3 regions of the Mesorhizobium sp. LNHC221B00 genome follow, and region 3 is predicted to be linked to each of the others. Evidence: predicted binding sites of a transcription regulator. Region 3 holds the regulator's gene; each other region holds the start of a gene.

Region 1 (10,230 bases), on a different contig from region 3:
ATGAAGGGGCCACGGATTAAAGTCGAGTTTCAAGGCGGCGAACCTTTGCTACGTGTCGATTTGCTTGAACAGATACGCTCATTCGCACGATCGAGGTTTCCCGGCAGCCAGTTTGTGGTCTGCACCAATCTCCAACGCTTGAGCGAGCGAGAATGGGCTTACCTCGACGAAGCGGACACCTTCGTCAGCACGTCGCTAGACGGAGATCGAAATACTCATCAGCGCCAGCGCACCCATGATGATGTTACAACCGATGCGTTCTTCAAAAACCTCGCCGACGCTGTGCGTCGCCTTGGACCGGGCAAGGTATCCGCGCTTCCACGATCGACGTTGATGAGCCGCCGGATTTCGAGGAACTCGTCGGCAATTTCGAGCGCTACGGGATGCAATCGATCTATCTCAGACCGATAAACTACCAAGGGTTTGCTCGTCGCCGAAAAACCGATCCGCATTCGATAGCCAAGTGGAATGCACTTCATTCCAGCTTCATCGACTACCTCATTGATAGGAACCATCGCACTGGTGGTTACGTCGAGGAATATTATTTCAGCCAGTGCCTAAGGAGATTCCTCAGGTCGGGGGCCGACGATCATGTCGATCTCCGCAATCCCAACTTCTTCGCTTCGGACTACATAGTCATTGATCACGACGGGCAGCTTTACCCGACGGATGAAGCCAGGATGCTTTCGCGCATAGGGCGCGTCGATCTTTCGATCGGCACGGTGATGGCCGGCATCGACCAAGCCAAGATCCGGTTGCTCAATAGTGCCTCGCTCAACAACTTTGATCCGGACTGCATCCACTGCGCCTATCAGCCCTTCTGCGGGACAGACGTTGTCGACGATCTGTCGAGGGACGGGCGAATTGACATGGCCCGCATCGATACCTGGTTCTGCCAACGACACATGCACGTCTTCGACAAGGTTGTAGAGGTTATCAGTCGGCGGGATGAAGCCGCGCTTCGATTGGTCGCTAAATGGGCCCGTGTGCCATCTTGGGGGGATCATATGATCCCGGTGCATACATGATCCCGCTCCGCCTCAAGATCGATACAAACGCTGTCGATCCATATGTGGTTCGGCTGCGGTCGTACGAAGGAATGCCTGAGCAACTGAGCAACGTCAGTTCGCTGGACGCAACATTGGCAACCGCCGACGGTGAAAAGGCGCTCTTTACAGGGGCGGCAGGCAGCCTTTGCTTGTTTGGGATCGACCCATCCGAGGTGAACGGTGATGTTGTGTTTGTCGTGCCATTTCGAAAAGCGGCACATCGGCTTATTCGGGCGAACTCGCGCCACAATACGCTTTTGATCACCGAACGCTGCGACCAACTATGCGCGATGTGCTCGCAGCCGCCGAAAAAGCAGCACGTAGACATGTTTCCGTTTTTCGAGACGGCCGTGCTTCTGGCACCGGAGAGTTCAACGATCGGCCTGTCAGGCGGAGAGCCGACCCTTTTCAAATCGGAGCTGTTCGAATTCCTGCGAAAGACGATGGAGCAGCGGCGTGACATCGACTTTCACCTCCTGACCAATGCGCAGCATTTTGATCGCGACGATCTCGCAAAGCTCCGTGATTTGGATTTGAGCCGAATCCTTTGGGGGATTCCCGTCTACTCCAGCGACAGCGCGACCCACGATCATGTCGTCGGAAAGCTTGGCGCCTTCGATCAGGTCAGGAACAACCTTTCCATCCTTTGCGAGGCTGGGGCAAAAATCGAGTTACGGACTGTACTTATGAAGCCCAACGCACCTGGGCTGCTGGACCTAGCGAAGTTCGTGACGGTCGCCCTACCATTCATCGACAAATGGGCAATCATGCAGCTCGAAAATATCGGCTATGGCCGAAAGAACTGGGATTCTCTGTTTTTCGACAGTTCCCTAGGCTTCGATTTGGTGAGCAAGGCGCTGGATTTCTCGATCAGCCGTGGCATCGACACCAAGCTCTACAATTTCCCGCTGTGCACCGTCCCCGCTCACTATCGAGCATTCGCGCCATCTACGATCTCAGATTGGAAACGGGCTTACGTTGAGGATTGCGTCGATTGCAGTCTTCGCAACGAGTGCGGCGGCTTCTTCCAATGGCATCCAAAAGTGCACGGATATGGAAGGTTTGGTGTCGCATGAAAAAACGGTTCTTCGCGATCCCATCCTTGATCGCAGCGGGGTTTATGCCGATAGAAAGTGTCGCGATGCCGCTCGCACCAACTAGCGATGGCGGCAAGACAAAATCGCTTTTTGATATCTTCAAACTGGATCACAAATACACGTTAGCTGGCCATAGCTCGCACAGCAGCCATAGCTCGCACAGCAGCCACCGATCTTCATCCGGAGGCACTTACTATCCGCCGCCGGCAGATTCAGCACCCGTCTATCAGGCACCTGCACCTCCCTATCAACCACCCATAGCGGCGCCGGCACCCGCTCCTCTTGCGACGCTTCCTGGAAATGCCAACAGGTTCAAAGAAATCGTTTTCCAAGTTCAATTCGCGATGCTTGCGTTCGGCTACTACAATGGGGACTTGGACGGGACGATGAGCCCCGAAATGCGGGCCGGCCTATTGAGATTGCAGTCGGACTATAATCTCAAGGTCACGGGAACGATCACCCCACAAACGTTGACTGCATTAGGGATTGTGGCCAACTAAGGATTTCCGATCGCCGCGTTCTGGCGTGGAACTGCCGGAGCGTCGCAGCGATGTATGCTCGAAAGTAGACCAGCCGAGCCCCTCCCAACTGGCCTTTCCGGCGCACGTTGAGTGATGACCGCTTTCGGGAAAGCCGCAATTTGCCACAATGGCAGACATAAGGCGCTTAATCCCTAAGGGGCGTATAGTCCGCTTTGTTCACAGCTGTCATCGCCGCGGTAACATGTTGGACTACAGCATTTCCCCGGCATCTGAGTTAATATTGCGGCTGAGGGACCCGAAGTCAGCCTTGGGAGGGCTGTGTGGACATTGCCACTTGGTTGCGAGGCCTCGGCCTCCAGCAATACGAGCAGGCATTTCGCGACAACGCGATCGATGCGGAGGTCCTGCCGGAACTGACCGATGCCGACCTTGAGAAGCTCGGGATGCTCCTCGGTCATCGCAAGCGATTCCGCAAGGCGGTCGAGGGGCTGGGGCCGTGGTCAAGGCATTCCGACCCGGCCACCGAGGACATCGCGCCTCAGAGCCGCACCCGGGACCTAAGCGCGGAGCGTCGACAGCTGACCGTCATGTTCGTCGATCTCGTGGGCTCAACGGCGCTTGCGACGCGTCTGGACCCCGAGGACCTGCGTGAGACCATCGGAGCGTATCACCGTTGTGTCGCCGATATTGTCCCTCACTTCGGCGGCTTCGTCGCCAAGTATATGGGCGACGGAGTTTTGGTGTATTTCGGCTACCCGCAGGCGCGCGAGAACGCCGCCGAGCAGGCGGTGCGCGCTGGCCTTGCTCTCGTCAATGCCGTTAGGCGACTCCCAGAGCCTGAGCCATTGCGGGTTCGTATCGGCATCGGCACCGGACAGGTCGTCGTTGGCGATCTGATCACCGCCGGCGAAGGGCAAGAGCGTGGCGTCGTGGGCGAGACGCCGAACCTCGCCGCCCGGCTGCAAGCTCTTGCTGAACCCGACGCGGTCGTGATCGGGCCGCAAACGCGGCAGCTGGTCGGCGATCTTTTCGAATATCGTGATCTTGGCGCCGTCGAGGTAAAAGGCTTTCCGGAGCCGATCCATCCTTATCAAGTGGTTCGTGAGAGCGCCGTCGAAAGCCGGTTCGAGGCGCTGCATGGGACGACGCCGACGCCGCTGGTCGGGCGTGAGGAGGAGGTCGATCTGCTGCAGCGACACTGGCATCGCGCCAAAAGTGGTGAGGGTCGAGTGGTGCTGCTCTCAGGCGAGCCCGGCATCGGAAAGTCGCGCCTCACCGTCACCTTGCAGGAACGGATCCAGAATGAGCCACACACCCGATTGCGCTATTTCTGTTCGCCGCACCATCAAGACAGCGCGCTCCACCCGACCATTGCGCAGCTAGAACGTGCCGCCGGGTTGGAGCGCGACGATCCGCCTGATAGCAAGCTGGATAAGCTTGCGGCCCTTATTGCCCCGGCGTCGCCGGAGGACGCGGCACTGCTGGCCGACCTACTGTCCTTGCCGACCGAAGGCCGCTTCCCGCCTCTCCAACTGACGCCCCAGCGTAAGAAAGAGAAAACCTTCGATGCGCTGCTCCGGCAGCTCGAAGACCTGGCGCGACAAGGTCCGGTGCTGATGCTCTTCGAGGACGTCCACTGGATTGACCCGAGCTCGCGCGAGCTGCTCGACCTGGTCATCGAGCGGGTGCCGCGCCTGCCGGTGTTGCTTCTCCTCACGTTCCGCCCCGAGTTTCAACCGCCGTGGACCGGGCAGGCGCACGTCACCGTTCTGGTCCTCAATCGACTCGACCGTCGTGAAGGCGCCGCGCTGGTCCAGCGGGTCGTTGGCAGCGGGGAGCTGCCGAGCGACGTTGTCGCGGAGATCATCGAGCGCACGGATGGGGTGCCACTGTTCGTCGAGGAACTGACCAAGGCGGTGTTGGAGAGCGGCAACGCCAAAACAGTGCTCTCAAAAGCTGCCGCGACGGCGTTGAACGTTCCCGCGACGCTGCATGCCTCGTTGATGGCGCGGCTCGATCGCCTCGGCTCAGCCGTTAAGCAGGTCGCACAGGTTGGCGCGGTTCTCGGTCGGGAGTTCTCCTATGAATTGCTGGCAGCGGTCGCACAGGGAAATGCCGTTGAGCTAGATGGCGCACTGGATCAACTCGTCGGCGCCGGTCTGGTGTTCTGCCGCGGGACGCGGCCACTGGCCACTTACCTGTTCAAGCATGCGCTCGTTCAGGACGCAGCCTATGGCACGCTGCTGCGCGCTAACCGCCAGGAGCTACATAAGCGCGTCGCAGATGTGTTGGAGGAAAAGTGGACCGAAATCACTGAAGCGCAACCCGAGCTCCTCGCGCACCACTTTCAGGAAGCTGGGGATTGGGCGGGCGCGCTCGATCACTGGCAAAAGGCGGGAAGGGCCGCCCTGGCCAGAGCTGCCACTCGGGAAGCCGTGTCTCACTTTGCCAGTGCTATCGACTGCAGCCGGAGACTTGGCGACGTCTCCGTCGGCGCCGAACGGATGACACGTCTCCACCTTGCGATGGCCAATGCATTGATGCAGGCTGAAGGCTATCGTTCTGAGCGCATTAGGAAGGCGCTTGAAGATGCACGTCTTGCTGCCGCGAACACTGCATCTGTCGAATTGCAATGTGACGTTGCGCTGTCACTCGCTCCATTTTTTTATGCCACTGGGCGCAATCAAGATTACTTGACCTTGGCCGAAGGGCAGCTCGCAAACTGTGCCGATCTCCTTCCAACCGCCTATCTGAGCGGTCTTTGGGCATCAAAGGGGATCGCTCATTCGAACCGGGGAGAAGAGCCGCTGGCAGCGGAGGCCTTGCGCAAGGCCCTTGATCTGATTGATCCGGTTGACCCAAGTCGTCGTATTTTGTTCGCCGGTGCGGATCAACCCCGTTTGTCTGCCCAGGCATATCTCAGCGGATCGCTGACGATATTGGGTTTCTTTGATGCTGCAGTCGAAGAGAAAGAGCGCCTGATGCTAAATTTTGATCAGATCGATAAGCCCTTCGAAGTCGCGTGGCGTCTTCTCGGGCATTGCGAATTGTGCGCGCTACTTGGTCAATACGAGGAACTCCTTGAGAGCGCTACGAAGATCGTCGAGATTTGCGAACTGCATGGCTACACGGCGCGTCGAAGTAGCGGTATCAGGTGGCGTGGTCATGCCCGCTCGCATTTAGGCGAACTTTATGCCGGCATCGATGATGTCCGGGAGAGCGTGGTTCTTTGGCGTGGGCAGGGCGTCGTATTCCATACCCCTGAGAAAACATGCGAACTTTGTGATCTTCTCCTGCGGGCCGGTCGCATCGAAGAGGCATCGCAAATGCTTGATAATGTCGATACCCTCGTTTTCGATACGGACGAGGCGAGCTACCTGGCAGAATGTATTCGCCTTCGTGGCCAAATCGCCGCGGGCAGAGATGACCTGACAGGTGCCGCGCACCTATTCGAAACAGCAATTGCTACTGCCCGTCGGCAGCAAGCGAGACTCTTCGAGCTTCGCGCCACAACGCAGCTAGCACAAGTTCTGGCACGTCAAGGTCGTCTCCATGAGGCCGCGACGCGTCTGGAAGCGGTGGTCCACACATTTAACACTAGGTATCCAATCGTCGACCTCATCGCCGCACAAAGGGCGCTGGATGCGCTGAGCCGTTGAGGTCGCACCATCTGAGTCGGTTGCGACAACGTAGTTTGCATCGATGTGATGCAAGCTTGGCTCGTTGCACGCCCGAGACTCGTGTTCGTTCGTTTGGACTGGAATGTAACGGAATGGTTGAGATGAGACGTTCACGCTTGTTCCCGCGTAGGTCCGAACATGGCTCAAGCGCGACCTTCAGTATGGTCAGCTGCGATGTCTGCTTTCGGGCGGACGCGAAATCCTCGGCTGCGGCCGCCATTGGGCGCTAAGCGGACAATCGCTTAATCCCAGCCCTGCTAAATCGAGCCGGCCATTCGCAGGCTGCAGGCGGGAGGCCATACTTCGGAAAGCCATCTGCGGCCGCGACGGGCATTTGTGACCGTCCTTGACCACACATTTCAACTCCAGAGCGGCGCCATCAAAGCTTCAGCTTCGCCCTTAGCGCATCAATTCGCTTGGAGGCCTCTGCTTTGCTGAAATCTTCGGCGTAATTTTGTCGTCGTCCGCCTGTTCGCACAATGTTTTGAGGTAGGAAGCCTGCGACGGAGTCATTGGCTCGTCACCAGTCGTCCACTCGTCAGGATCCTTCTTGATCTCGTCGCTTTTTGCACGGTCTGAGGCTTGCATTTCGTTCTCCTCATTCGGAACGACAGAACGCGTTTGATCTGCTTTTGTTCCTGTTCTAAGCCGCCGTATGCATTTGGCAGGCTAGGAACGAGGTAGGCCGCCAGGAAACATTTCTCCGGGTTTGTGATTAGGAGCGCATGGCCCGCTTCTTCTTCGATCTAACCGACAACGGAACCTCATTCCCGGACACGGAAGGCACCGACCTTCCAAGCCTAGAAGCTGCCGAAGACGAGGCGGCAAGGGCGCTGCTCGAAATAGCTCGAGACAACATGCCCGATGGCGCGTACCGCCAAGTCGTATTGCATGTTCATGACGGTACGAGCGCCCCAGTTTTTGTTGTAAAGGTCACGTTCGAGCTAATGCGCAACGGGTCTCTACCTGCCCGATCAGTCTGATTCCGTACAAGCATTTATTATTGAAAGATGGCCTTCAGCGGGCTTACAAATTCGGCTTGACCATTACTTTCAGGGGAGGCTGCGCTGGATTGCGTGAAGCCAAATGGCAATGCTCACCCTAGCGTTGAATTGGTCGAAGCCTGCGGAGAATGGCAGGTCCATGTAGTCGAAGACGGGCAGGAAAAATCCCTTTCATTCGACCTTAGGGCCTTCGCAGTCGCCTTTGCTGAAGGCCAGCGAATACGCCTGCATCTCGACAAGATCGTGCGACTGTAACGGCGATGGAGAGGCCACCAGATTTGCGCCCTTTTGGCCGCTACCAGTCCCGCCAATGGAGTGTGCTGTCCGCTGCCGCGAGGTCGACCACTGCCCAGCATAGACGTTCCATCACTCCATACGATGCCCAGGATTCCTGAGTGCGAAGAGGGAACTCTTCCAGCATCTCGAAGTTCGGGCTCGCACAGGAGAACCGAGATGCCCATCAATACAGCTGCCAACGACAATCGTCTTGCGAGCAAGAGGCCGGTCAAGGCGACCGAAGCCACGCTTAAAAATCAAATAGAAGAGGCCAGAGCGCGGCTTAGATACAAAATGGCACGGCGGGCGATGAAACTTAAGGCGAGACACTGAGATGCCGTGGTCGAGCGATGATAGGCGTAACGAGCAGGCAACAGCGGCTGCGGCACTTATTGTAGAAAAAGAAAGGGCCGAACGCGTTGCCAAAACTGCGCGGTTGAAAGAAGCCCGTCTGGCACAGGAACCAACCGTGCCATCGCCGATGAGGCGCAACTCAAAAGCTACGAAGAAGGTGCGCCGGATTTTTGTGGCAGGCTAGGAGGTGCATGACTCGCAATCACAACCGCCCAGCAGGAGCGCAGGTGGCTGCCTGTTGGCAGGCCCAACGATGCCTATGGCGGCTTCACGCGCTCGCACGACCTAGAATGAAACGGGGTAACCTCAAAGCCCGCTCAGCTTCTTCTGAAGGGTGATGCTCAAGCTAAGCAGCCGTTCACCAGTCTCGTCCCTGACAAAGATCGCTAATTGCTGGCCATCGAGGTCCTTAAGGAATTGTCGCGCCAAATCTCTGAGCCCCTCCATGCCCTCTCGGCATGCTGCCTCTATCCCATCACATTCGATCCCCTCATCATCTTTCATGACCTCGTCGCGGACACTGCTGTCAAAGAAATATCTCGCCATGGAACACCTCTATTACCACAACGCTTCAGCGGCCCTTTGGTGCAGATAGGTGCCATCAAAATCCCCGGCGCGAACGAGCCCAGCCCAGTCGGTTGCATGAAAACGCGAGCCCACGGTGGATATCAGACCGTCGCGTCTAAGATCCTGAAGGATTCGGTTGACGTGCACGGTGGAAAGGCCAAGCGCATCGCCAAGCGCAGCCTGCGTTATCGGAAGGCGGGCCACATGATCTTCGATGCGGCCGACGGCGCGGAGGCGGACAATGAGCTCGCACAAAATGTGAGCCATGCGAGCATAGCCGTCGCGCCTTCCGACGTTGGTGACCCACTCTCGATAGATCGCCGCGTCAACTACTGTCGAGCGCCAAAGGACGGTCGTTATCGAAGGATGCTGGTCGCAAATAGCGCGAAGAGCGTCATGCCTCATGAAGCCCAACCGAGAGGCCATCAGAGGCGTAAAACTGCAATCCATGACGGACAGGTGCAGTCCATGAAGGTCGGGAATGTCGCCGGGAACAAAAAAGGAGGTGATTTGGCGTTTGCCGTCGCCTGTCATTTTTGTCGACCCTATCAAGCCGTCCAGAACAACAAACGAAAGCGTCGGACGGTCGTCCTCGCGCAGAATGTCTGCGTTGGCCTGATATTCCCTCTCCTGAATTGCCACGTTTCCCAAGATCGCAGTGTCTGATGGTCCGAGGTCAGAGATCGTCTGGAGCTTGCGGATCAAAATGTTTGAGGAGGGAATTTTTGTCATCAAGAACCTAAATGGGTTGGTGCCCAACTTACAGTGGGCACTAATGTTCCCCCGCTGCCCAGCCCGAAGAGAGGACGGCCAGTGGTCGGCATTACGACCCTGACGGGAGCTGGACGGTGTTCGACGTGTTTACCGCGGCAGCCAGCGGATGCATGGGGGGCAGCGGCAGAATACCTTGATCAGGGGTACGCCGAGGATTTGGCAGCCCTCCTGAATTCAGAAGACCTCAAGCGTCGTTTGTCGCAAGGGAGAGTCGTCTGACGGCAGATACCGACAGGTCCCTGTTGTCGGCGCGGGTCAGTTCCGGCTGCCAGTAGATATTCCGGTTCAGTACCTATGCATCCGGGAATGGGGCACCGAGCGCAAACGTGCCGTGGCCACTCTGTATTTTTAGGCAGACTCGAGGTGCGTGACTATCATAGGTGATTGTGCCTGCGGGTGACGCTGCGTAATGACAGCTCACAGTAGCTTCCGAGAGAGGACCATATGTTGTATCCGGGTCGATTTTTGGGGCCGAGCGATATCGTGAAGCTTGCCCACGTGTGTGAGACAGTCTGCAATGAGCGCGGCGTAGCGCTTGCTTCGCAGGACGGAGAGCGCATAGCTGCACACGTCCTCCGGCTTTTTATGAATGGCCTGACTGCGGAGAGCGAACTGCTCGACGCTGAGAGGAACTGGGCTAGGCGGCCTGACCTGTCGCGACAGGAAATTCCTGCCAACTACGCGGACATGAGGGACGCCGCGTGACTCGTACTCCTCAAATGAGGGGTAGCGGTCTCTTGTGTCGCCACCATGAGCGAAAAGGGCCGGGTCCCTTGAAGACCTTGGAGTCGAGGCCATCAGCGTCGCTGGCCTTGCCACCACAGGCGTTTGCCAGCGAAGGCTCCATCTACTGGAACCGGAGTTGTCAGTCGGTTGAGAGTAGGTGCCCGCCGCCTCTCGCGAAATGGCGGGCACTGTGTTGCCGGAGCCGCCCATGCAGTTTGGTG
Region 2 (10,230 bases), on a different contig from region 3:
TAGCGCGCAGCCGAAGGATCTCGAGGCCGACCGTGACGGCGACGACGCCGCCACCCAGAACCGCCTCGCCCTTCCTGCCCGAATTCTGCACCAGCGGCATCAACTGGTTGATGCGGTCATAGGCGAGGCTTTCGAAGGCCGAACGCCTCGGCACACGCTCGTGCAGGCAAAGCCGCGCCAGATCCTCGCGCATGGCGCGCACGATGCGGTTGGCCGCGAGCCACGGATCGGCGGGCAGTACAATGAGGAAGACACCGATCGCCAGCAGGATGCCGACCAGCACCGACGCCGAGCCGGCGGAGAACGGGCCAGGATCGTAGGTCATCGCCTGGTGCGGACTGAGGAAGGCGAGGAAGTTGATGGCGAAGGCGGTGGCTACGCCGACATAGCGTGGATTGGCCATGCCCAGCGCCGTCGGCACCAGGATCGGCACGACAAACAGCACGAACCAGCCGAAGCCGGGCAGGGCGGGCAATGCGATCTGGCCGACGAGAAAGGCAAAAGGCAAAGCCAGCAGCGTTCCCTTGAAGAAACCCCAGGACACCTGCACGGGATCGGGGCGGGCAGCAAACAGGCTCGACACGACGGCAACGAGAATGACGGTGCCGGCCGCTTCCGACCATTTCGTCGTCAGCCAGAAGGCCGCGACCAGCAGTGTCGCAAGGGCCGCGCGCACGGCGTTGCGCGCCGCGCCGGGATAGTCGCGGTGTACCACGAGGGCCGGCTGCTGGCTGGCGGGACCTGGGCGACGCGTGACCGGCGCGCGCAAGGCATCGAGCCCGCGCAGCACCTGCTTCAGCGCCTCGGCGAAATCGGCGGCGATGGTGAGGCGGGTGATGGTGCCTAGCTTGTCGTCCTGGTCGGCCGGGGCATCGGGCATCCGCCGGGCCCTGGCCGAGATCGCGTCGAGCCGGGCCACCCAAGGCGCGGTGTCATCCAGCGCGCCGGGTTTGGTCGCCAGTTCGCCGACAAGCAGCTGCAACTCCGAGCGCACCGGAATGAGCGCTGCGTTCTTCGGCGCGGCGTGCGAATGCAGGGCACGCGCGGCCGAGAGTGCCGACAGCAATTGTCCGATGGTGCGCCGCACGGGGTGGGCGCGCGGCGCGAAGCTCGGCGCCTCGAGCCTGGCATAGGCGCGCATCTCGCCAAGTGTCTGGGTGTCGGCGACCAGCTTCCTGTGCAGGCCGGAAAGCGTTGCCGGATCGCCGCCGGAGAACGCACCGCCGGCATAGGTCGCAAGATCGATGATGCAGCGCTTCAGCCGCGAGATGATGGCGTCACTGGCCAGCTTGGGCAGGATCAGCCGGCTTGTCAGGCCGGCGAAGACAATGCCGAGCACGATTTCGGCACAACGCGCGACCGCGAGGTCCACGACCAGATGCGGCTGCCCGAAGGCGGGCAGGCCGATGATCATCGCGGTATAGCCGGCGAGTGCCGCACCATAAGCTTCGGGATTGCGCAGCAGCGACGAGACGAAGGTGCAGATGCCGATCCAGACCGCGAGCACCGTCACCAGCAACCAGGGGCCGGTGCCGAACGCGGTGGTGATGCCGATCGCCGCGACGCCGCCCACAAGCGTGCCGAGCAGCCGGTAAAAGCCCTTTGCCAGCACCATGCCGGCGACCGGCTGGGCAACGATGAAAACCGTCATCATCGCCCATTGCGGGTGGTCGAGCTTCAGCGCATAGGCGACCAGAAGCGCGATCAGGCCGGCCGAAACGGTGCGCAGGGCGAAAATCCAGTCCGAACGCGTCGGCTGCGTCAGCCCGGCCAGATTGGTGTCGAAATAGTCCTTCAGCCGCACCCAGGTCACATGCTGGTCTCCGTACCCGCACGGACAAGGTAGAGCAGTGGGCGGCTAGATATCCAGCACTTCCGCCTCGGCGAATTCGGCACGTTCCTGGATGAAACGGAAGCGGGCTTCCGGCTTGGTGCCCATCAGCTCATCGACCCTGTCCTTGGTGGCCGAATCGACTTCGTTCACATCGACCCTGAGGAGTGTGCGCTTCCTCGGGTCCATGGTGGTCTCCTTGAGCTGCGCGGCCATCATCTCGCCCAGGCCCTTGAAGCGGCCAAGCTCGACCTTGCCGCGCCCGGTGAATTCGGTGCGCAGCAGTTCGTCCTTGTGCGCGTCGTCGCGGGCGTAGGCGACCTTGCCCCCCTGCCTGATCGAGTACAGCGGCGGCACCGCGAGATAGAGGTGTCCACCACGCACCAGCGCCGGCATCTCCTGGTAGAAGAAGGTGATCAGCAGCGAGGCGATGTGGGCGCCATCGACGTCGGCGTCGGTCATGATGATGACGCGGTCGTAGCGCAAATCCTCATCGCGGTACTTCGATCGCGTGCCGCAGCCGAGCGCCTGGATCAGGTCCGATATCTGCTGATTGGCGGCCAGCTTGTCATTGCCGGCGCTGGCGACGTTGAGGATTTTGCCACGCAGCGGCAGCACCGCCTGGCTGGCGCGGTCGCGTGCCTGCTTGGCCGAGCCGCCGGCCGAGTCACCTTCGACGATGAAGAGTTCGGCACCGGCGGCGGCGTTCTGGGTGCAGTCGGCCAGCTTGCCTGGCAGGCGCAGCTTGCGCACCGCGCTCTTGCGCGACACTTCCTTTTCCTGGCGCCGGCGCACCCGTTCGTCGGCGCGCGCGATCACCCATTCGAGCAGCTTGGAGGCTTCCTGGGGATTGTCGGCCAGCCAATGGTCGAATGGATCGCGGATCGCGGTCTCGACAATACGAATGGCCTCGATTGTCGCCAGCCTGTCCTTGGTCTGGCCGACGAATTCCGGCTCGCGGATGAACACCGACAGCATGCCCGCCGCCGAGATCATGACGTCTTCCGAGGTGACGATCGAGGCGCGCTTGTTACCCACGAGCTCGGCATAGGCGCGCAGGCCCCGCGTCAGCACATTGCGGAAACCGGCCTCGTGCGTGCCGCCTTCACCGGTCGGGATGGTATTGCAGTAGGAATTGACGAAGCCGTCGCCGCCGAACCAGGTCACCGCCCATTCGAGCGAGCCATGGCCGCCTTGCTTGTCGCTCTTACCGGCGAAGATTTCGCGCGTCACCTGGAAATCGTCGCCCAGCGACGCCTTGAGATAGTCCTTCAGTCCGCCTGGAAAATGGAATTCCGCCTTGGCCGGCGTCTGGTCCTTTTCCTTGATCAGCGACGGATCGCAGGTCCAGCGGATCTCGACACCACCGAACAGATAGGCCTTCGAGCGCGTCATGCGGTAAAGCCGCGCCGGCTGGAACGCGGCACCCTTGCCGAATATCTGCTCGTCGGGGTGGAAGCGGATCTTGGTACCGCGCCGGTTGTGGATTTCGCCAAGGTGCTCGAGGCCGCTGACCGGAACGCCGCGCGAGAATCTCTGCCGGTAAAGCTGGCGGCCACGCGCGACTTCGACCTCGAGATGATCCGATAGCGCGTTGACCACGGACACGCCGACGCCGTGCAGGCCGCCTGAAGTCTCGTAGACCTTGGAATCGAACTTGCCGCCCGAATGCAGCGTCGTCATGATCACTTCGAGCGCAGGTTTCTTGAATTTCGGGTGCGGATCGACCGGAATGCCGCGGCCATTGTCGGTGACGGAGAGATAGCCGTCGGCCGAAAGCTCGACATCGATGAAAGTGGCGTGGCCGGCAACCGCCTCGTCCATCGAATTGTCGATCACCTCGGCGAACAGATGGTGCATCGCCTTGTCGTCGGTGCCGCCAATATACATGCCCGGCCGGCGCCGCACCGGCTCCAGGCCTTCCAGCACCTCGATGTCGGCGGCGCTGTAGCCCTCCGAACCGTCGCGGCTTGCCGCCGGCCGCTTGGCTGCCGCCTGCACCAGCGGATCCGCCGGGCGCGCCGGTGCGCGGACCGGCTGCGGTTGCTTGTCCAGGTCGCCGAAAAGGTCGTTGTTGTCGTCCATGCCTGCCATAGGTCCGGTGCTGCGAATCACCCGCCGATACTGCCACGCTTTTCAGCGCCAAGCGACGGAGGTTCCTGTTACGTTCGGGGATCCGGCCCGTCTTATCCTAAAACCATTCGATAACCAAGCGGGCGGAAATAGGTCGAATGCCGTCGTTCTGCGTTCCTGATTCTTTAACAATGCCACGTAGCGTGAGCCCAACATAACAAGAAACTACGGGCATCAGGGGTTTGGGCGTGAGGGGCAAAGCCATAACGATGATCGGTATCGCCGCCGTTTTCGGCGCGATCTCGATCTTTGCCGCGGATTTCTGGGTCAAAAGCCAGGCCGATGCCCAGGAGAAGACGGCCTCGATCGTCGCTCCGGCCCCGCCCAAGATCGAATTCAAGACCATCGTGGTGGCGAACGCTCCGTTGCGCTACGGCATGGAACTCGATCGCACGAAGCTCATCGAAATTCCCTGGCCGCAGGATTCGCTGCCGCAGGGCGCCTTTGCCACGATCGATGGACTGCTCGGCGAAGGCGGCCGCGTCGTGCTGTCGCCGATCGAGGTCAACGAACCGGTGCTGCTCACCAAGCTGTCGGGGCCGAACGGCCGGGCGACGCTTTCCAACATGCTGACGCCCGGAATGCGGGCGGTTACCATCCGCACCGATGAGATCGCCGGTGTCGGCGGCTTCGTCACGCCGGGCGACCGCGTCGATGTCGTGCTGACGCGCGATGCCGGTGAAATCCAGGAGGTCGCCAAGAACGCGCAAGGGGCGGCCGGTTCGACCATCACTTCCGAAATCGTCGTCGCCGACGCCAAGGTGCTGAGCGTCGGCCAGGGCGCCGACGAGCGCCAGACAGCGCCGCAGATCGCCAATTCCGTGACCCTCGAGGTGACGACCGAGGGCGCCCAGAAAGTGGCGCTTGCCCGCACCGTCGGCACGCTGTCGCTGTCGCTTCGCTCGGCCAGCGAAGGCGGCGACGGCAAGAACGGCGTCACCACCATCTCCTCCTTTGGCGGATCGGTGGCGTCCAAGGCGCAGGCCACGGCCGGCTCGTTATTCGATGCCATGACCAAGGAGCCGGAGAAGCCGAAATTCAAGACGGTCATCGTGACGCGTGGCACGAAGGCCGAGGAATATCAGGTTCCGGCGCGGGACCAGAAGTAAAAGGCCGGTGGGGACCGGGTGGGACGGGACAATGCTGATGCGTACCCTATATGGAATGACGGGCCGGTCGTGCTTCGTGCGCGCCCTGGCGATGGCGGTTTCGCTGGCCGCGGGCGCGATGCTCGCCTTCGCCGGCGCGGCCAGGGCGGACAATGACATCGTCTATGTCTCGGCGACCAAGAATGCGTCGATCAAAGTCGCCAAAGGCAAGCCCAAGACGATCATCACGAGCGCGGCTTTCTACCAGATCGTCATCGGCGATCCCGAGATTGCCAACGTCAATCCGCTGACCGATAAATCCTTCTATGTGCTGGGCAACAATCTCGGCACCACCGGCATCGCGCTGTTCGACGACAAAAAGCAGCTTGTCGGGACCGTCGACATCGAGGTGACGCTCGACACCGACGAACTGGCGAACACCATCCGCGCCAGCGTGCCGGACGCCAAGATCAAGGTCGGCTCGGCCAATGGCCGCGTGGTGCTGTCGGGCGAGGCGGACGACGCTGTCGCCGCCGAGAAGGCAAACAAGATCGCCACCCGCTTTTCCGGCAACGAGGAGGTGATCAATTCGGTCAACATCTCGTCGTCGCAGCAAGTCCAGCTCAATGTCCGCTTCGTCGAGATCAACCGCCAGGCGGGTCAGGATCTGGGTGCAAAATACAGCGCCAATTTCGCCTACGGCTTCGGCGGACGCGATGTTTCGCTCGAGCCGGGCACGGTGCCGGCGGCGGGAACCGGTGAAATCATCGGCCGGCTGCTATCCAACGGCGTCTCCATCGATATCGCCATCAAGGCGCTGGAAGAGCGCGGCCTTGCCCGGCGGCTGGCGGAACCGAACCTTATCGCCCGTTCCGGCGAGACGGCGAGCTTCCTGGCCGGCGGCGAATTCCCGATTCCGGTTTCGGAGGACAACGGCAAGATCTCCGTCAGTTACAAGAAATACGGCGTCAGCCTGGACTTCAAGCCGACCGTGCTCAAGGACGGATTGGTCAGCCTGGACATCGCGCCGGAAGTCTCTTCGATCGACGCGTCGGCGTCCTACAACATCGGCAACATTTCGGTGCCGGGTTTCATCGTGCGCCGTGCCAGGACGTCGATCGACCTGAAGAACGGCCAGAGCTTCATGATCGCGGGGCTGCTGCAGTCGCAGAACGACATCACCACCTCGCGTATTCCCGGTCTCGGCAAGATGCCGGTGCTTGGAGCGCTGTTCTCGTCGAAATCCTACCAGCGGCGCGAGACCGATCTGGTCATCATCGTCACGCCCTATCTGGTCAAGCCGGTCGATCCGTCGAAGAAAATGGCCGTGCCGACCGACGGCACGCAACCGGCCAGCAACGCCGACTACTTCCTCAACAACACGGAGGAAGTGAAAGGGTCGGATACCAACCGCGCCCTGGCTATGGCCGGCGGCGGTGCCGCACGGGCCGCTCCCGCCACCACGGTCGGGCATTTCCTCGACCTGCCGAAGGACTGAAGTCATGCGTCTGATCCTGAGATCGAGCGTCGTCTTGCTGCTTGCCGGTTCCGCTGGCGGCTGCACCAGCGACGACTATGTGCGCAGTGAAGGCGTGACGTCAGGCGCCGGTGACGCCCAGGCCGCCAACACCGTCATGCAGATGGTCGACCCGTGGAAGTACGGTGTCCAGAACACCAGGCTTCTAGTGCCTGCCAAGCGCGGCGATGCCGGAGCCGTCACACCCGATCAGGCGGCGGGCGCGAAGGCAGCGCAAACAAGCACAAGCGACTGAATAAAAAAGACAATCGACCAAGGCGATCGACCTACAGGCGGCAAGCATGGCAAACGGCATCAAGACCAAGAAGATCCTGCTCGTATCGACGGACAGGACCTTCGTGCAGGACACGCGGACCGCGTTCGCCGCTTCCGAGATCATCCAGCTCTCGACGGTGGACAAGAGTGTCACCGAACTGCGCGGCGAGGTCCAGGAGACCGACTTCGGCGCCATCATCGTCGATATGGACGCGGCGAGGCTGGAGGAGGTCGAGTCGCTGCAGCGCATCATGCGCCGGCTGGAAGGCAAGGCGCCGGTGGTCGTGGTCACCCAGGAGTTCAACGCCGCCGCCGTGCGCATCCTGGTGCAGCTCAAGGTCGCCGACTTCCTGGTCAAGCCGATCACCACGGCCGACCTGGTGCGCTCGGTCGTGCGGGCCCTGCAAGGGCCGGGGCGCGAGGAAAACACCGAGTCGCAGATTTACACTTTCATGCCGGCCGCCGGCGGCGTCGGCACCACGACGCTGGCGCTGCAGACTGCTTTCCAGCTGCATCACTCGGTGACGCGCGGTGCCTCGACCTGCGTGGTCGACCTCAATTTCCAGCAAGGTGCCTGCGCCGAATATCTCGATCTCGAGCCGCGGTTCGACATCACCGAGATCGAGAACCAGCCCGAACGCCTCGACCGGCAGCTGCTCGACGTGATGCTGTCCAAGCATGCGAGCGGGCTTTGCGTGCTGGCGGCGCCGACGCATCCCTCGGAAATGCGCTCATTCAAGACCGATGTCGTGGTGCGCATGCTCGATCTCGTGTCGGCCTACTTCGACAATGTCGTCATCGACATGCCGCGGACCTGGTTCCCCTGGACGGAAACGGTGCTGCTTGGCTCCAACAAGCTCTACATCGTCGCCGAGATGACGGTGCCGTGCCTGCGCCACACGCAAAGGCTGATCCAGGCAGTCTACGAGACGGTGGGCAAGGAAGTGAAGCCGAACGTCATCGTCAACCGTTTCGAGCAGAAGATGTTCGACAACGGCATCAAGCAGGCGGACGTCCAGGAAATCCTGGGCGAGCATTTCGTCGGCGGCATCGCCAACAACTACCGGCTGGTGCGCGAGGCGGTCGACCGCGGCGTGCCGCTGCACGAGATCGATCCGAACGCCAACGTCGTCAACGACCTGAAGCGGATCATCCTTCCGGAAGAGGCGGTCGCGATCGGAGCCAAGTCGAAATCGCTGTTTGGCCTCGGTAGGGGCCTGTTGAAGAGGAAGGCCGGATGACCAGCCGTTTTTCCACCCTGCAGAACCGCGATGCGCGCCCACAGCGCCCGGCGGAATCAGCCCTGGTCGCGCATCATGCGGTCGTCATCCCGACCAGTCGAAAAGTTTTGCCGGCAAAGCCGGAGACGGCACCTGCAAAGAATGCCAACAAGGTGCTGGATGCCCGCGTGCGCATCCACAGGATGCTGTTGGAGGAGATCAACCTTGTCGCGCTGGAGCGTTTGCCCCGCGACGAGATGCGCCGGCAGGTGCATGATTTCGTTTCGGAAAAAACCAGGCAGGAGCGGATGGCGATCAACACCGCCGAACTCGACGCACTGGTCGACGACATCGTCGACGAGATGGTCGGCCTCGGTCCGCTGGAGCCGCTGCTAAAGGATCCCGACATCAACGATATCCTGATCAACGGCCACCAGAACTGCTTCGTCGAAAAGAAGGGCAAGCTGCAGCAGGTCCACATCCCGTTCAAGGATGAGGCGCATCTCCTGCGCATCATCAACAAGATCGTCGCGGCCGTTGGCCGGCGCGTCGATGAATCGCAGCCGATGGTCGATGCGCGCATGCTGGACGGCTCGCGCTTCAACGCGGCCATCCGCCCGGTTGGTGTCGACGGGCCGCTGGTGTCGATCCGCAAATTCTCCAAGAACAAGCTCGGCCTGCACAAGCTGGTTGAATTCGGCGCCATCACCCAGAACATGGCCGAGGTGCTGGCTGCGGCGGTTCACGCCCGCAAGACGACGATCATTTCGGGCGGCACCGGCACCGGCAAGACGACGATGCTCAATGCGCTGTCGGCCTTCATCCCGGAAGACGAGCGGCTGATCACCATCGAGGACGCGGCCGAACTCCAGCTGCAGCAGCCGCATGTCGCGCGCATGGAGACGCGCCCCGCCAACATCGAGGGCCATGGCGAGCTGAAGCAACGCGATCTCGTCAAGAACGCGCTGCGCATGCGTCCCGATCGCGTCATTCTCGGCGAGTGCCGCGGCGAGGAAGCCTTCGACATGCTGCAGGCGATGAACACCGGCCATGAGGGGTCGATGGCGACCATCCATGCCAACACGCCGCGCGATGCCATTTCGCGTCTCGAACAGATGCTGGGCATGACCGGCATGCCGATGACGGTGCAGTCGATCCGCAGCCAGATCGCCAGCGCCATCGACCTCATCGTCCAGCTGACCCGGCTTTCCGACGGCAAGCGCAAGGTGACGAGCGTCGCCGAGGTGACGGGCATGGAAGGCGACGTCATCCAGATGCAGGAGATATTCCGCTTCGTGCGCACCGGGATGGACGCCGACGGCAGCATTCTCGGCTATTTCGAGGCGACCGGCATTCGGCCGCGCTTCCTCGAGGATCTGCGCGCGATGGGCATCGAGTTTCCCGGACGATATTTCGAACCCGGCCGGCCGCAGGAGTAGACGGGGTGTTCGACGGACTGAGCGCGATCTATGTCGTCTATGCCGGGGCCGCGCTGACTGGCATCATGATCGCCGAGGCCTGTTATCTCCTCTATGCCGGCCGCAGCGACAAGCGCACCGCCATCAACCGGCGCATGAAGCTGCAGGAAAACAAGATCAGCCAGGAACAGGTGCTGATCCAGCTGCGCAAGGAGCGTGGCCTCGATGCGGGCACCTCGCTGTTCTCGCCGGACCGGTTCCGGGCGCTACGCACGCAGTCAGGCATGATCATGCCGCTGTCGAAATTTCTGATGATCACATCCGGTGTGGCCATGGCCATGGCGCTGTTCGCCATCTGGTATGGGTTGCCGCTCTTGATGGGGCTTGTCCTGTTCCTCGTTCTGGTGCCGCTGGTGCCGGTGATGGTGATGCGCTTCATGCGCAAGCGCCGGCTCAAGCGTTTCGGCATGCAACTGCCGGAGGCCCTCGAACTGATCACGCGCGGCCTCAAGGCCGGTCATCCGGTGCCGGTGGCCATTGCCATGGTGTCGCGCGAAATGCCCGACCCGATCGGCACCGAATTCGGCGTCATCGCCGATGAGGTGACCTATGGTTCCGATCTGGTCTCGGCATTGAATTCGCTGTTCGACAGGGTCGGCCACGAAGACCTGCCGCTGTTCATGACCGCGGTCTCGATCCAGTCCAGTTCGGGCGGCAATCTGCGCGAGATTCTCGATGGCCTGGCGTT
Region 3 (10,230 bases):
CCTGTAGAATACTTTGCGCGCGGATCGGATCTCGAGCATCGTTCCTCCCTGACCTGACGGGTGACGGCGCCCCGCCGTCCCCCCCCTCAGTCCCGATATCAGTCGACGATGCACCCGCAATCGGCCATCGAAGCCGGTATCTCGATGCCGAACGCAGCCATCGCCTTGCGGGAGATTTGCGGCATGTGGTCGTTGTAGGCCGGGCGCGATGGCGCGATCGTTTTCGGATCCTTGCCCTTGAGGATCTCAGCGGCGATGTTGCCGGCGTTGACGCCGACCTGCGTGTAGTTGACTGCAAAACTTGCCGGTACGGTGCCGTTGCGGACCGCGCTGTCGTCGGAGTTGACGACCGGGATGCCGGCCTGGCGAGCGGCCGCGGAGACGGCGGCGATCGCCGGCTGGATCAGGTTCGAAGCCGGGCCGTAGATGACGTCGGCCTTGCCGGCGAGCGAGGCGATGCGTTGCTGGATGTCATTGACGTTGTCGATGCCGACCTCCACGACCTCGAAGCCGGCCGCGGGCGCCGCCGCCTTGATCTTTTCGACGAGGGCAACGTCATTGGCCTCGCCTGGATTGTAAGGCACGCCGAAGCGCTTGGCGTTCGGCAACAGCTTCTTGGTGAAGGCCATCACCGCGGCGACATCCTGCAGATCGCTGGCGCCGGTCATACCTTCATCTCCCGCGTCCCACGACGGCACCAGCTTGGCCGCCACCGGATCGGTGACCGCGGCAAAGACGATCGGAATGCCGGAGCCCGCGAGTGCCTTCTTGGCGATCTGCGAGACCGGCGTGGTGATGGTGTAGATCAGCTTGGGCTGCTCGGCCTGCAGCTTGGCGATCATCTGCGGCACCAGCGATGCATCGAAATTGGTATGGCTCTCCGTGTAGACGACGTCCTTGCCCTCGACGAAGCCATTGTCCGTCAGCGCCTTCTTGAAGCCGGCTATGGCGGCGTTCAATTGCGGATGCTCGCCGAAATTGGCGATGCCGATACGGATCTGATCGGCCGCGGCGCTGCCGGCGCTGACCATCAATGCGCCTGCCAGGGCCAATCCCGACAGCCAAGCGGATTTCGACTTCAACATCATTTCCTCCCAGATTTGATCAGCGCCGCTTATCGGGGCACCTCCAGCGATCATGGTCAGTCCCTCGGCGCATGTCAAACATTATATATAATTCTTGCCATCACCCACCATCATATATAATTTCCCAATGGCAGAGACCGAATGGATCGCAATGCAGGACCAAAAGAACTCCACCAAGACGGAAGCCGCCTACCAGCTTCTGCGGCGCGACATCCTCACCACCCGTCTCATGCCGGGCGCCCCGCTCAAGCTCAGCGCCCTGCGCGGCACCTATGGAGTTGGCTGGACGCCGCTGCGCGAAGCGTTGTCGCGCCTCGAAGCCGAACGCCTGGTCACCGCCATCAGCAATCGCGGCTTTGCGGTCGCCCCCGTGTCCCGCGCCGAACTTGAGGATCTGGCGCGCGCGAGGATGGTCGTCGAGATACCGCTCTTCCAGGAATCGATGGAGAACGGCGGCCGGAAATGGGAAGACGCGGTTGTCACCGCGCACTACCGGCTCGCCCGCTGCAAGACCGCGGTGGACGATCCCTCGGATGCCGCCGTCGACCAGTGGGACGAGAACCACGAGGCTTTTCATGCCGCGCTGCTGAGCGCCGCGACGTCCAGCTGGCTGTTGCGGTTTCGCTCGACGATCTCGGACCAGCTGCGCCGGCACCATCGCTTTCTTGGGCTGGCGCCGACATTGCGAGCCGCGGCCGGCCTCAAGGCTGGCTACGAGCAGGCCATGGACGCGCTGCGCGAGGCGATGGCGATCGAGCACCACACGGCAATCATGGAAGCCGCCCTGGACCGCGACATCGAGCGGGCAAAAGCGCTGATGACGGCCCACATCGGCTATACGCTGCACGTCTACGTCCACAGCGAGGACGGCGACGCGAACAAGGAAGTCGCGCGCGCCGGCAGCTTGAAAGCGGTTGCCGGATGATTTCGGCACCTCCGCATCGTCCGACGCTCGACGAGATTGCCGAAGCCCGCGATCGGTACCTGCTTCCGAACCAGCTATTGTTGGCGTTTTGATTTCGTTTCGTTCACGGCAGGCAAGCCGATCGCAGGCGCGAAAATCGGCATCGCCGGGCTCTGCCGTCGGCTGATGCCGAGCCATGTCGCAAGACAGGCCACAGGCTATTAACCAAAACATTTCAATGCGGGCGACGAGCGGCAACGGGCGAAAATCCCCGATTTCCGGCCTGTCCGGCCCTGCAAATGATTACGGCCCTCTTACCAAATTCACTAAACTTTAAACGGTTGCAGAACACAACTGGAACAGATAGTGTTTGTTCTGGGTTTGTTTTTTCGATTCTGGATCAGAACCATTCTGGATCAAAACCTTGTCCAGATACCTTGGGGGCCGCCATGCTGACACGCAAGCAACATGAACTCTTGATGTTCATTCATGAACGGCTCAAGGAAAGCGGTATTCCGCCCTCCTTCGACGAGATGAAAGAGGCGCTCGACCTCGCCTCCAAATCAGGGATCCATCGCTTGATCACGGCGCTGGAGGAACGCGGCTTCATTCGCCGGCTGCCCAACCGGGCGCGTGCGCTGGAAGTGCTGCGGCTGCCCGATTCGATCGCGCCGGGCCTCAACGCGGCGAAGAAATTCTCTCCAAGTGTCATCCAGGGAAGTCTCGGCCAAGGCGGTCTCGGTCAGGGCAGCCTCGGCCGCCAGATCAAGCCGGCACCGTCGCGCTTTGCCGCTGCCGGCAATGACGACGATGCGGTTCCAGCGGTGTCCATCCCGGTCATGGGTCGCATCGCTGCCGGTGTGCCCATCGATGCCATCCAGCATCAGACGCATACTATCTCGGTGCCGCCGGACATGATCATGGGCGGCGAGCACTATGCGCTGGAGGTCAAGGGCGACTCGATGATCGAGGCCGGCATCTTCGATGGCGACACGGTCATTATCCGCAACGCCGATACGGCGAGCCCGGGCGAGATCGTCGTGGCCTTGGTCGACGAGGAGGAAGCGACCCTGAAGCGGTTCCGCCGCAAGGGTGCCTCGATTGCGCTTGAAGCCGCCAATCCGGCCTACGAGACGCGCATCTTCGGGCCGGACAGGGTCAAGGTGCAGGGCAAGCTCGTCGGGCTGATCAGGCGCTACTGAGCCGGCACGGCACTTGGCTTGTCAGGTTTGCGATAGGGCTGCAGGCCCCTCGCCTCGCGCGAAAATTTTCGCTGCGCGTGCCAGGGCCGATACGGGCTGTCCACCGCGAAGCTGATGGTTGGCGGACCGGTGGCCGATTGGCGGTCGAAGAAGATGGCCGCGCTGCCCTTGCGGGCGAGCTGCCGTTTGGTGACGACGAGAACCAGCGGATTGTGGCAGGCGTCGTAGGCCGTTGCGTCGTTGACGATGATCAGGTCGGCGAAGCCACAGGCCTTCCAGGTATCCTTGCGGTCTTCGACATGCGCTATGATCGCACCGGACGGGTGCCTGGCGAGACAGACACCGTCAGTGCAATAGAACGGCGCTCCCGGCGGCAGGCTGACGGCGTCGGCAATATCGAATTGTCCATCCGCCTTGTCGAACATCTCCGGCAGGATGATGGTTTCGGATCTCAGCGCGCGTTTCCAGTTGTCGACGGTGAATTCGTTCGGCCGGGCCCGGCTGACCGCGAGTTCGCCACCGCCGATCGGCAGCGCGACCAGCCGCGCGTCTTCCGAGACCAGCACATCCGGCGTGCGCGTGTCGGACACCACCAGCAAGCCGGCGAGCGCGAATGGAAGCGCTGCAAGCCGCAGCCACGTCGTCGCCATCGTCGCGATGACCAGGGCAATTGCCACCAGCAGAACGGATTGCTGTGAGATGAGCCCGACCGCATCGACCGGAGAGCGTTCTGATATCCACGCCGAAATGGCGATCATCGCGGTCAGGCCCTTGCCCATCAGGTAAAGGGATGGCGCATCCAGTCCGAACGGCATCAGCAGCGCGCTGGCAACGGCCAGGAACATCACGACTGAGACGATCGGCATGACGGCCAGATTGGCGAACAGGCTGAGCGGCGACACCCGCTGGAAATGCCAGATGGCAAACAGCGCCGTGGCGCTGCCGGCGATGATGGAGGTCATGGCCAATCCGCCTGTCGCCAGCAGGAATTTTCGCGTCAGGAAGCCGGGCAAGGAGCGCTTCGGCGGCGGTGGCCTCGTTTTTCCCGCCCGGTGATCCGCCCAGCCGGCATAGGCGCCAACTAGGGCCGCGGTCGCGGCGAACGACATCTGGAAGCTCGGTCCGACCACCTCATGCGGGGAAACCAGGATGACGGCGATCGCCGAGATCGCCAGATTGCGCATGGTCAGCGCCGCGCGATCGAACAGGACGGCAATCAGCATCACCGCCAGCATGATGAAGCTGCGCTCGGCAGCGACGACGATGCCGGAGATGACGAGATAGGCGGCGATCGACAACAGTGCTGCCGCGGCCGCGTATTTCTTCACCGGCCGGCGCGCGGAAAAATCCGGGAACAGCGCGAAGGCGCCGCGCAGGAGCCCCATGATGGTGCCGGCGACCAGCGCCATGTGCAGTCCCGAAATGGAGATGATGTGATAGATGCCGGTGCGCCGCATCGCTTCGTTGATTTCGTCGGGGATGCCGGCGCGCACGCCGACGATCAACGCCGCCGCGATCTCGCCTTCTGCGCCGCCGACGCTGCCCCTGATATGGTCGGCAATGGCTTCGCGGGCGTTCTCTATCGCTGATGAAAGGCGGGCCGACAGCGGCATGCCAGCGTCGTCGGCTGCAACGACTTTTGGATTGCCGAGAAAGAACCCGCTGCCACCGATGCCGGCGAAATAGCTGTCGAAGGAGAAATCATAGCTGTCCGGCCGCACCGGACCGGTCGGCGGCAACAGCTTGGCATAGCCGGCAATAAGGGAGCCGGCGGTCATTTCCGGCGGTATCTTGCGTGCCGAAAGCCGGACCCTTTCCGGCGCGTAGCGCAGTTTCGGCCGGGCGGTCGACGTCACGTCGATGGTCAGCCGGATGCGGCCGGTCTCCATCTCTTCGATCGAGACGACGCGGCCGCTCAGTTGCGTCGAGATTTCCGAGCCCAGCATCTGGGTTCCCGTGCGCCACGTCTCGACCTTGGCGGCGAGCAAGCCAAGCGCGCACAGCAATGCCGCCGTCAGGAACAGATGGGTTTTCGGCCACGAGCGCGAGACAATCGCCAGGAAGCCCATGAGGGCCACCACCGCGACAGGTCTGGCAAAAGCCGGTTCGGCCGCCAGCGAAAAATAGCCGATCGCGCCGATTGCAAGGCAAACCGGCACCAGCAGGAAGCCAATGCCGCGGTCAAGCTCCAGCTCCGCCGCCGCAGTGATGCCGTTGCGCAGGCGCGGCAATGACAGCCGGCCGAGTTGCCGACGCACACGCACGATCCTGCCGGCCGGGGACTGAATTGGCGCGGGGATATCCGGTGCGGGCTGGTTGCCGGAACCCGGCACGAGAGGCGATTGCGTCGGCAGCGAGGCCGGCAGCGCAAACAGGGACCGCTCGCTGACGCCAACAATGGCATCCTCGCCCTGATCCGAGCCCCGGCTTCGTCCAGCCATTGGGTCTGCCCCTTGCACCCCTGACGCCCTATGCTACATGAACGCGCGACGCGCGAAAGTCCGCGCACCCACACCCGCCTCAGACGCTTCCCGAGAGTTCCATGTCCGACAAGGTCGTCACCCGTTTTGCCCCCTCGCCCACCGGCTACCTGCACATAGGCGGCGCGCGCACGGCGCTGTTCAACTGGCTGTACGCAAAGCATACCGCCGGCACGATGCTGCTGCGCATCGAGGACACCGATCGCGAGCGTTCGACCGAGGCGGCGACGGCCGCGATCCTGGACGGCCTCACCTGGCTCGGTCTGGGCTGGGATGGCGACGCGGTCTCGCAGTTCGAGCGCGCGCCGCGCCACCGCGAGGTGGCGGAGGAGCTGGTACGCCTGGGCAAGGCCTATTACAGCTACGAGACACCCGCCGAGCTCGAGGCGATGCGCGAGGCGGCGCGCGCCAAGGGCCTGCCGCCGCGCTACAATGGCCAGTGGCGCGATCGTGATCCGTCCGAGGCCCCGCCCGGCGTCAAGGGCGCTATCCGTGTCAAGGCACCGACCGAGGGCGAGACCGTGGTGCACGACCGCGTGCAGGGCGAGGTGCGCTTCCCCAATAAGGATCTCGACGACTTCATCATCCTGCGCTCCGACGGCAACCCGACCTACATGCATGCCGTCGTCGTCGACGATCACGACATGGGCATCACCCACATCATCCGTGGCGATGATCACCTGACCAATGCCGCCCGCCAGACCGTGATCTACAACGCCATGGGTTGGGATGTGCCGTCGATGTCGCACATCCCGCTGATCCATGGCGCCGACGGTGCCAAGCTGTCGAAGCGGCACGGCGCGCTTGGCGTCGAGGCCTACCGCGCCATGGGCTACCTGCCGGAGGCGCTGCTCAACTACCTGGCGCGCCTGGGCTGGAGCCACGGCGACGACGAGATCATGTCGATCAAGGACATGGTGTCCTGGTTCGACATAGGCGACGTCAACAAGGGCGCGGCCCGTTTCGATTTCGCCAAGCTGGAGGCGATCAACGGCGCCCATATGCGCCGCATGGCCGATGCCGAACTCTTGGACATCTTCATCGCCACCTTGCCCTATCTCGAGGGCGGCCCGGCGATGGCCGCGCGCCTCGACGACCGCAACAAGGCGCAACTGCTGGCAGCGCTTCCCGGCTTGAAGGAGCGCGCCAAGACGCTGGTCGAGCTCGTCGATGGCGCCGCCTTCCTGTTTGCCACGCGGCCGCTGCCGATCGACGACAAGGCGGCACTCCTGCTCAACGACGATGCCCGCAAGATCCTGCGCGGCGCTCACGAAGCTTTGAACGCGCTGTCGGGCGACTGGACGGCCGCGGCCGCGGAGGCCGCGATCCGCGACTACGCGCTGGCCGGTGGCCACAAGCTTGGCGCCGTGGCGCAGCCTCTGCGGGCCGCCCTGACGGGCAAAAGCACCTCACCAGGCGTGTTCGACGTGCTTGCCGTGCTGGGGCGCGAGGAGAGCCTGGCGCGCATAGCCGATCAAATCGATTAGGAGCAAACTGGCCCAAGAAGATTGGCATTGAAAGGCGGGTTTCGCAGTGCAACATTAGGCCCTGGCCCAATCTGGCACGCACCCTCCTGAAATGCGGTGGCGAATACGCGCATTGCGGTGATTTCGACGTGTCGCTCTGCAGAAATTTGCCTTTGCCGGCATGAGGAAACGAGAAGGAGTTTGCAATGACCGAAGCTGCGACAAAACTGGAATTTGGCGGCAAGACCCAAGAGGCCACGGCAAAGCTGGAATTCGGCGGCAAGACTCATGAGTTCAAGGTGCGAAGCGGTTCCGTCGGGCCCGACGTCATCGACATCGCTTCGCTCTACAGCACCACCGGTGCCTTCACCTACGATCCCGGCTTCACCTCGACGGCGAGCTGCGAGTCGGAGATCACTTTCATCGATGGCGATGCCGGCATTCTCCTGCACCGCGGCTATCCGATCGACCAGTTGGCCGAACACGGCGATTTCCTCGAAGTCTGCTATCTCCTGCTCTACGGCGAACTGCCGACCAAGGCGCAGAAGGACGATTTCGATTACCGCGTAACGCGCCACACCATGGTGCACGAGCAGATGTCGCGCTTCTTCACTGGCTTCCGCCGCGATGCGCACCCGATGGCGGTGATGTGCGGAGTGGTCGGCGCGCTGTCGGCCTTCTATCACGATTCCACCGACATCTCCGACCCGTACCAGCGCATGGTTGCCTCCATGCGGCTGATCGCCAAGATGCCGACGATCGCGGCCATGGCCTACAAGTACCACATCGGCCAGCCCTTCATTTACCCGAAGAACGAGCTGAATTTTGCGGCCAACTTCCTGCATATGTGCTTCGCCGTGCCGTGCGAGGAATACAAGATCAACCCGGTGCTGGCACGCGCCATGGAGCGCATCTTCATCCTGCATGCCGATCACGAGCAGAACGCCTCGACCTCGACCGTTCGCCTCGCCGGTTCTTCGGGCGCCAACCCTTTCGCCTGCATCGCCGCCGGCATCGCTTGCCTGTGGGGTCCGGCCCATGGCGGCGCCAACGAAGCGGCGCTCAACATGCTGGGCGAGATCGGCCATGTCGATCACATCCCGGAATTCATCGCCCGCGCCAAGGACAAGGACGATCCGTTCCGGCTGATGGGCTTCGGCCACCGCGTCTACAAGAACTACGATCCGCGCGCCAAGATCATGCAGAAGACGGCGCATGAGGTTCTGGGCGAACTCGGCATCAAGGACGATCCGCTGCTCGACATCGCCATGGAGCTTGAAAAGATCGCGCTGACCGATTCCTACTTCATCGAGAAGAAGCTCTACCCGAACGTCGACTTCTACTCCGGCATCACGCTGAAGGCGCTGGGCTTCCCCACCACTATGTTCACCGTGCTGTTCGCGGTCGCCCGCACCGTCGGCTGGATCGCGCAGTGGAAGGAAATGATCGAGGATCCGCGCCAGAAGATTGGCCGTCCGCGCCAGCTCTACACCGGTGCGCCGGAGCGCGACTACGTGCCGATCGCGAAAAGGTAGGGAATAGAATAGGGAGTAGGGAGTAGGGAGTAGGGAATAAGAGGCCTACTGCCTACTGCCTACTGCCTACTGCCTACTGCCTACTGCCTACTGCCTTCTTCATGCACCCCATCACCACCTCCGCGGCGATCTCGCCTGAAGGCCTGTCCGTGGCCATGCGCCTGACAACTTCAGCAAAGCCGTCCTTTTGCCAGCTACGGTAGGCGGTGTCCGAAAACAGCGCCTCCAGCTGCCGCGCCAGATAGCGTGGCCGCACATACTGGTTGTAGTGCTCCGGCACGATCGCCTGGTCGGCTATGAGATTGGGCAAGGCGGCACTCCAGACCCTGACCAGGCCCTGGACCATACGCATCACCGGATCGAGCCGGTAACACGAGATCGTCGGCACGCCCGACAACGCGAGTTCCAGCGACACCGTTCCAGACGCGATCAGCGCGGCATCGGCCTTGCCGAAGGCCTGCCATTTGCGCTCGGGATCGAGAATGATTTCCGGCTCCTGGTCCCAGCGCGCCACCGAGGCCCTGACCAGGTCGGCGACATGCGGCACTGTCGGCAACAGCAGACGCAGTTGATGTCCGCGCTGCCGCAGGATCGAGACCGTCTCGCCGAACGGTTCGATCAGCCGGCTCACCTCACCGCGCCGCGAACCGGGCAAGACGAGCAGCGTCTTGATGCGATCTCCCGAGAGGTCGCGCGGCTGGGTCTGCGCTCTCGCAGCGCTGAGTACGCCCGGATCATGCGCAAGGCGATGTCCGACATAGGTGCCCGGCGGGCCGCCGAGGCGGCCGAGCTCCTTCACCTCGAACGGCAGGATGCACAATATGTGGTCGACATAGGGCTTCATCGCCGGCGCCCTGCCCGGCCGCCACGCCCAGACGCTTGGACAGACATAATGGACGATCGGAATCGACGGATCGGCGGCGCGGACCTTTTTGGCGACGCGCAGCGAGAAATCAGGGCTGTCGATGGTGATCAGGCAGTTGGGGTTTTCAGCAACAACCGCGCCCGCCGTCTGGCTGATCCGCCGCATCAGGCGCGGCAGGTCACGCAGAATGGCGCTGAGCCCCATCAGTGCGATCTCGGCACCATCGAACAACGGCACCAGCCCAAGCGCCTGCAGATGCCGTCCGCCAATGCCTACGAGCCGTACCTCGCGTCCGGTCATGCGTTTCAACGCCTGCACGATGTCGGCGCCCAACAAGTCGCCGGACTCTTCGCCGGCGACGATGGCGATCTTCAGCGGCTTCTCAGTTGCCATGGCCAGGCTCCGCGGCCGGCAGGCCGAACACGAACAGGCCAAGCGCATTGGCGCGCGCGAGAACGACGGGACCTTCGAGGATCAGCGAATGGCCGGCTTCCACGGCGATGCCGGCAAGCCCGGCGGCGTGTGCCGCCTCGACCGTCCGGGGGCCAATGGATGGTAGATCGGCACGCAACTCCTGGCCGGGCTTGGCGCATTTGACCAGGACACCGCGAGTCTTGCCGGCAAGTCTGCCATGGCCGCGCAACTGCTGCGTCCGCTCGAGCAGTCCATGGGTGCCCTCGACGCCTTCCAAAG

What was found. Region 3 encodes LexA, which represses DNA repair genes until DNA is damaged. Its sites were predicted from a motif close to TGTTCNNNNTGTGTTCNG; they were not measured.
Region 1: a site for LexA is predicted at 6,931-6,948, ahead of X741_RS01600 (DUF3072 domain-containing protein). Genes of this name have one in related genera too.
Region 2: a site for LexA is predicted at 3,986-4,003, ahead of parE (DNA topoisomerase IV subunit B). Genes of this name have one in related genera too.

Annotation. Positions count from the first base shown of each region.
Region 1 is NZ_AYWR01000038.1:19,383-29,612, forward strand. Features, by position in the region: gene X741_RS1000000171270 (radical SAM protein) at 1-411, shown strand, start outside; gene X741_RS1000000171275 (hypothetical protein) at 384-1,028, shown strand; gene hxsC (His-Xaa-Ser system radical SAM maturase HxsC) at 1,025-2,125, shown strand; gene hxsA (His-Xaa-Ser repeat protein HxsA) at 2,122-2,646, shown strand; gene X741_RS137995 (AAA family ATPase) at 2,949-6,287, shown strand; gene X741_RS01600 (DUF3072 domain-containing protein) at 6,708-6,896, opposite strand; gene X741_RS137990 (hypothetical protein) at 7,034-7,291, shown strand; gene X741_RS1000000170165 (hypothetical protein) at 7,766-7,921, shown strand; gene X741_RS137985 (hypothetical protein) at 8,249-8,488, opposite strand; gene X741_RS137980 (Crp/Fnr family transcriptional regulator) at 8,501-9,241, opposite strand; gene X741_RS137970 (hypothetical protein) at 10,218-10,230, shown strand, end outside.
Region 2 is NZ_AYWR01000013.1:236,832-247,061, forward strand. Features, by position in the region: gene X741_RS148330 (FUSC family protein) at 1-1,813, opposite strand, end outside; gene parE (DNA topoisomerase IV subunit B) at 1,859-3,916, opposite strand; gene cpaB (Flp pilus assembly protein CpaB) at 4,153-5,073, shown strand; gene X741_RS148315 (type II and III secretion system protein family protein) at 5,105-6,550, shown strand; gene X741_RS148310 (hypothetical protein) at 6,555-6,824, shown strand; gene X741_RS148305 (response regulator/pilus assembly protein) at 6,871-8,085, shown strand; gene X741_RS148300 (CpaF family protein) at 8,082-9,503, shown strand; gene X741_RS148295 (type II secretion system F family protein) at 9,509-10,230, shown strand, end outside.
Region 3 is NZ_AYWR01000006.1:181,812-192,041, forward strand. Features, by position in the region: gene X741_RS155950 (ABC transporter ATP-binding protein) at 1-39, opposite strand, end outside; gene X741_RS155945 (ABC transporter substrate-binding protein) at 99-1,085, opposite strand; gene X741_RS155940 (GntR family transcriptional regulator) at 1,237-2,010, shown strand; gene lexA (transcriptional repressor LexA) at 2,439-3,191, shown strand; gene X741_RS155930 (ComEC/Rec2 family competence protein) at 3,185-5,632, opposite strand; gene gltX (glutamate--tRNA ligase) at 5,734-7,158, shown strand; gene gltA (citrate synthase) at 7,344-8,672, shown strand; gene lpxB (lipid-A-disaccharide synthase) at 8,746-9,930, opposite strand; gene lpxI (UDP-2,3-diacylglucosamine diphosphatase LpxI) at 9,920-10,230, opposite strand, start outside.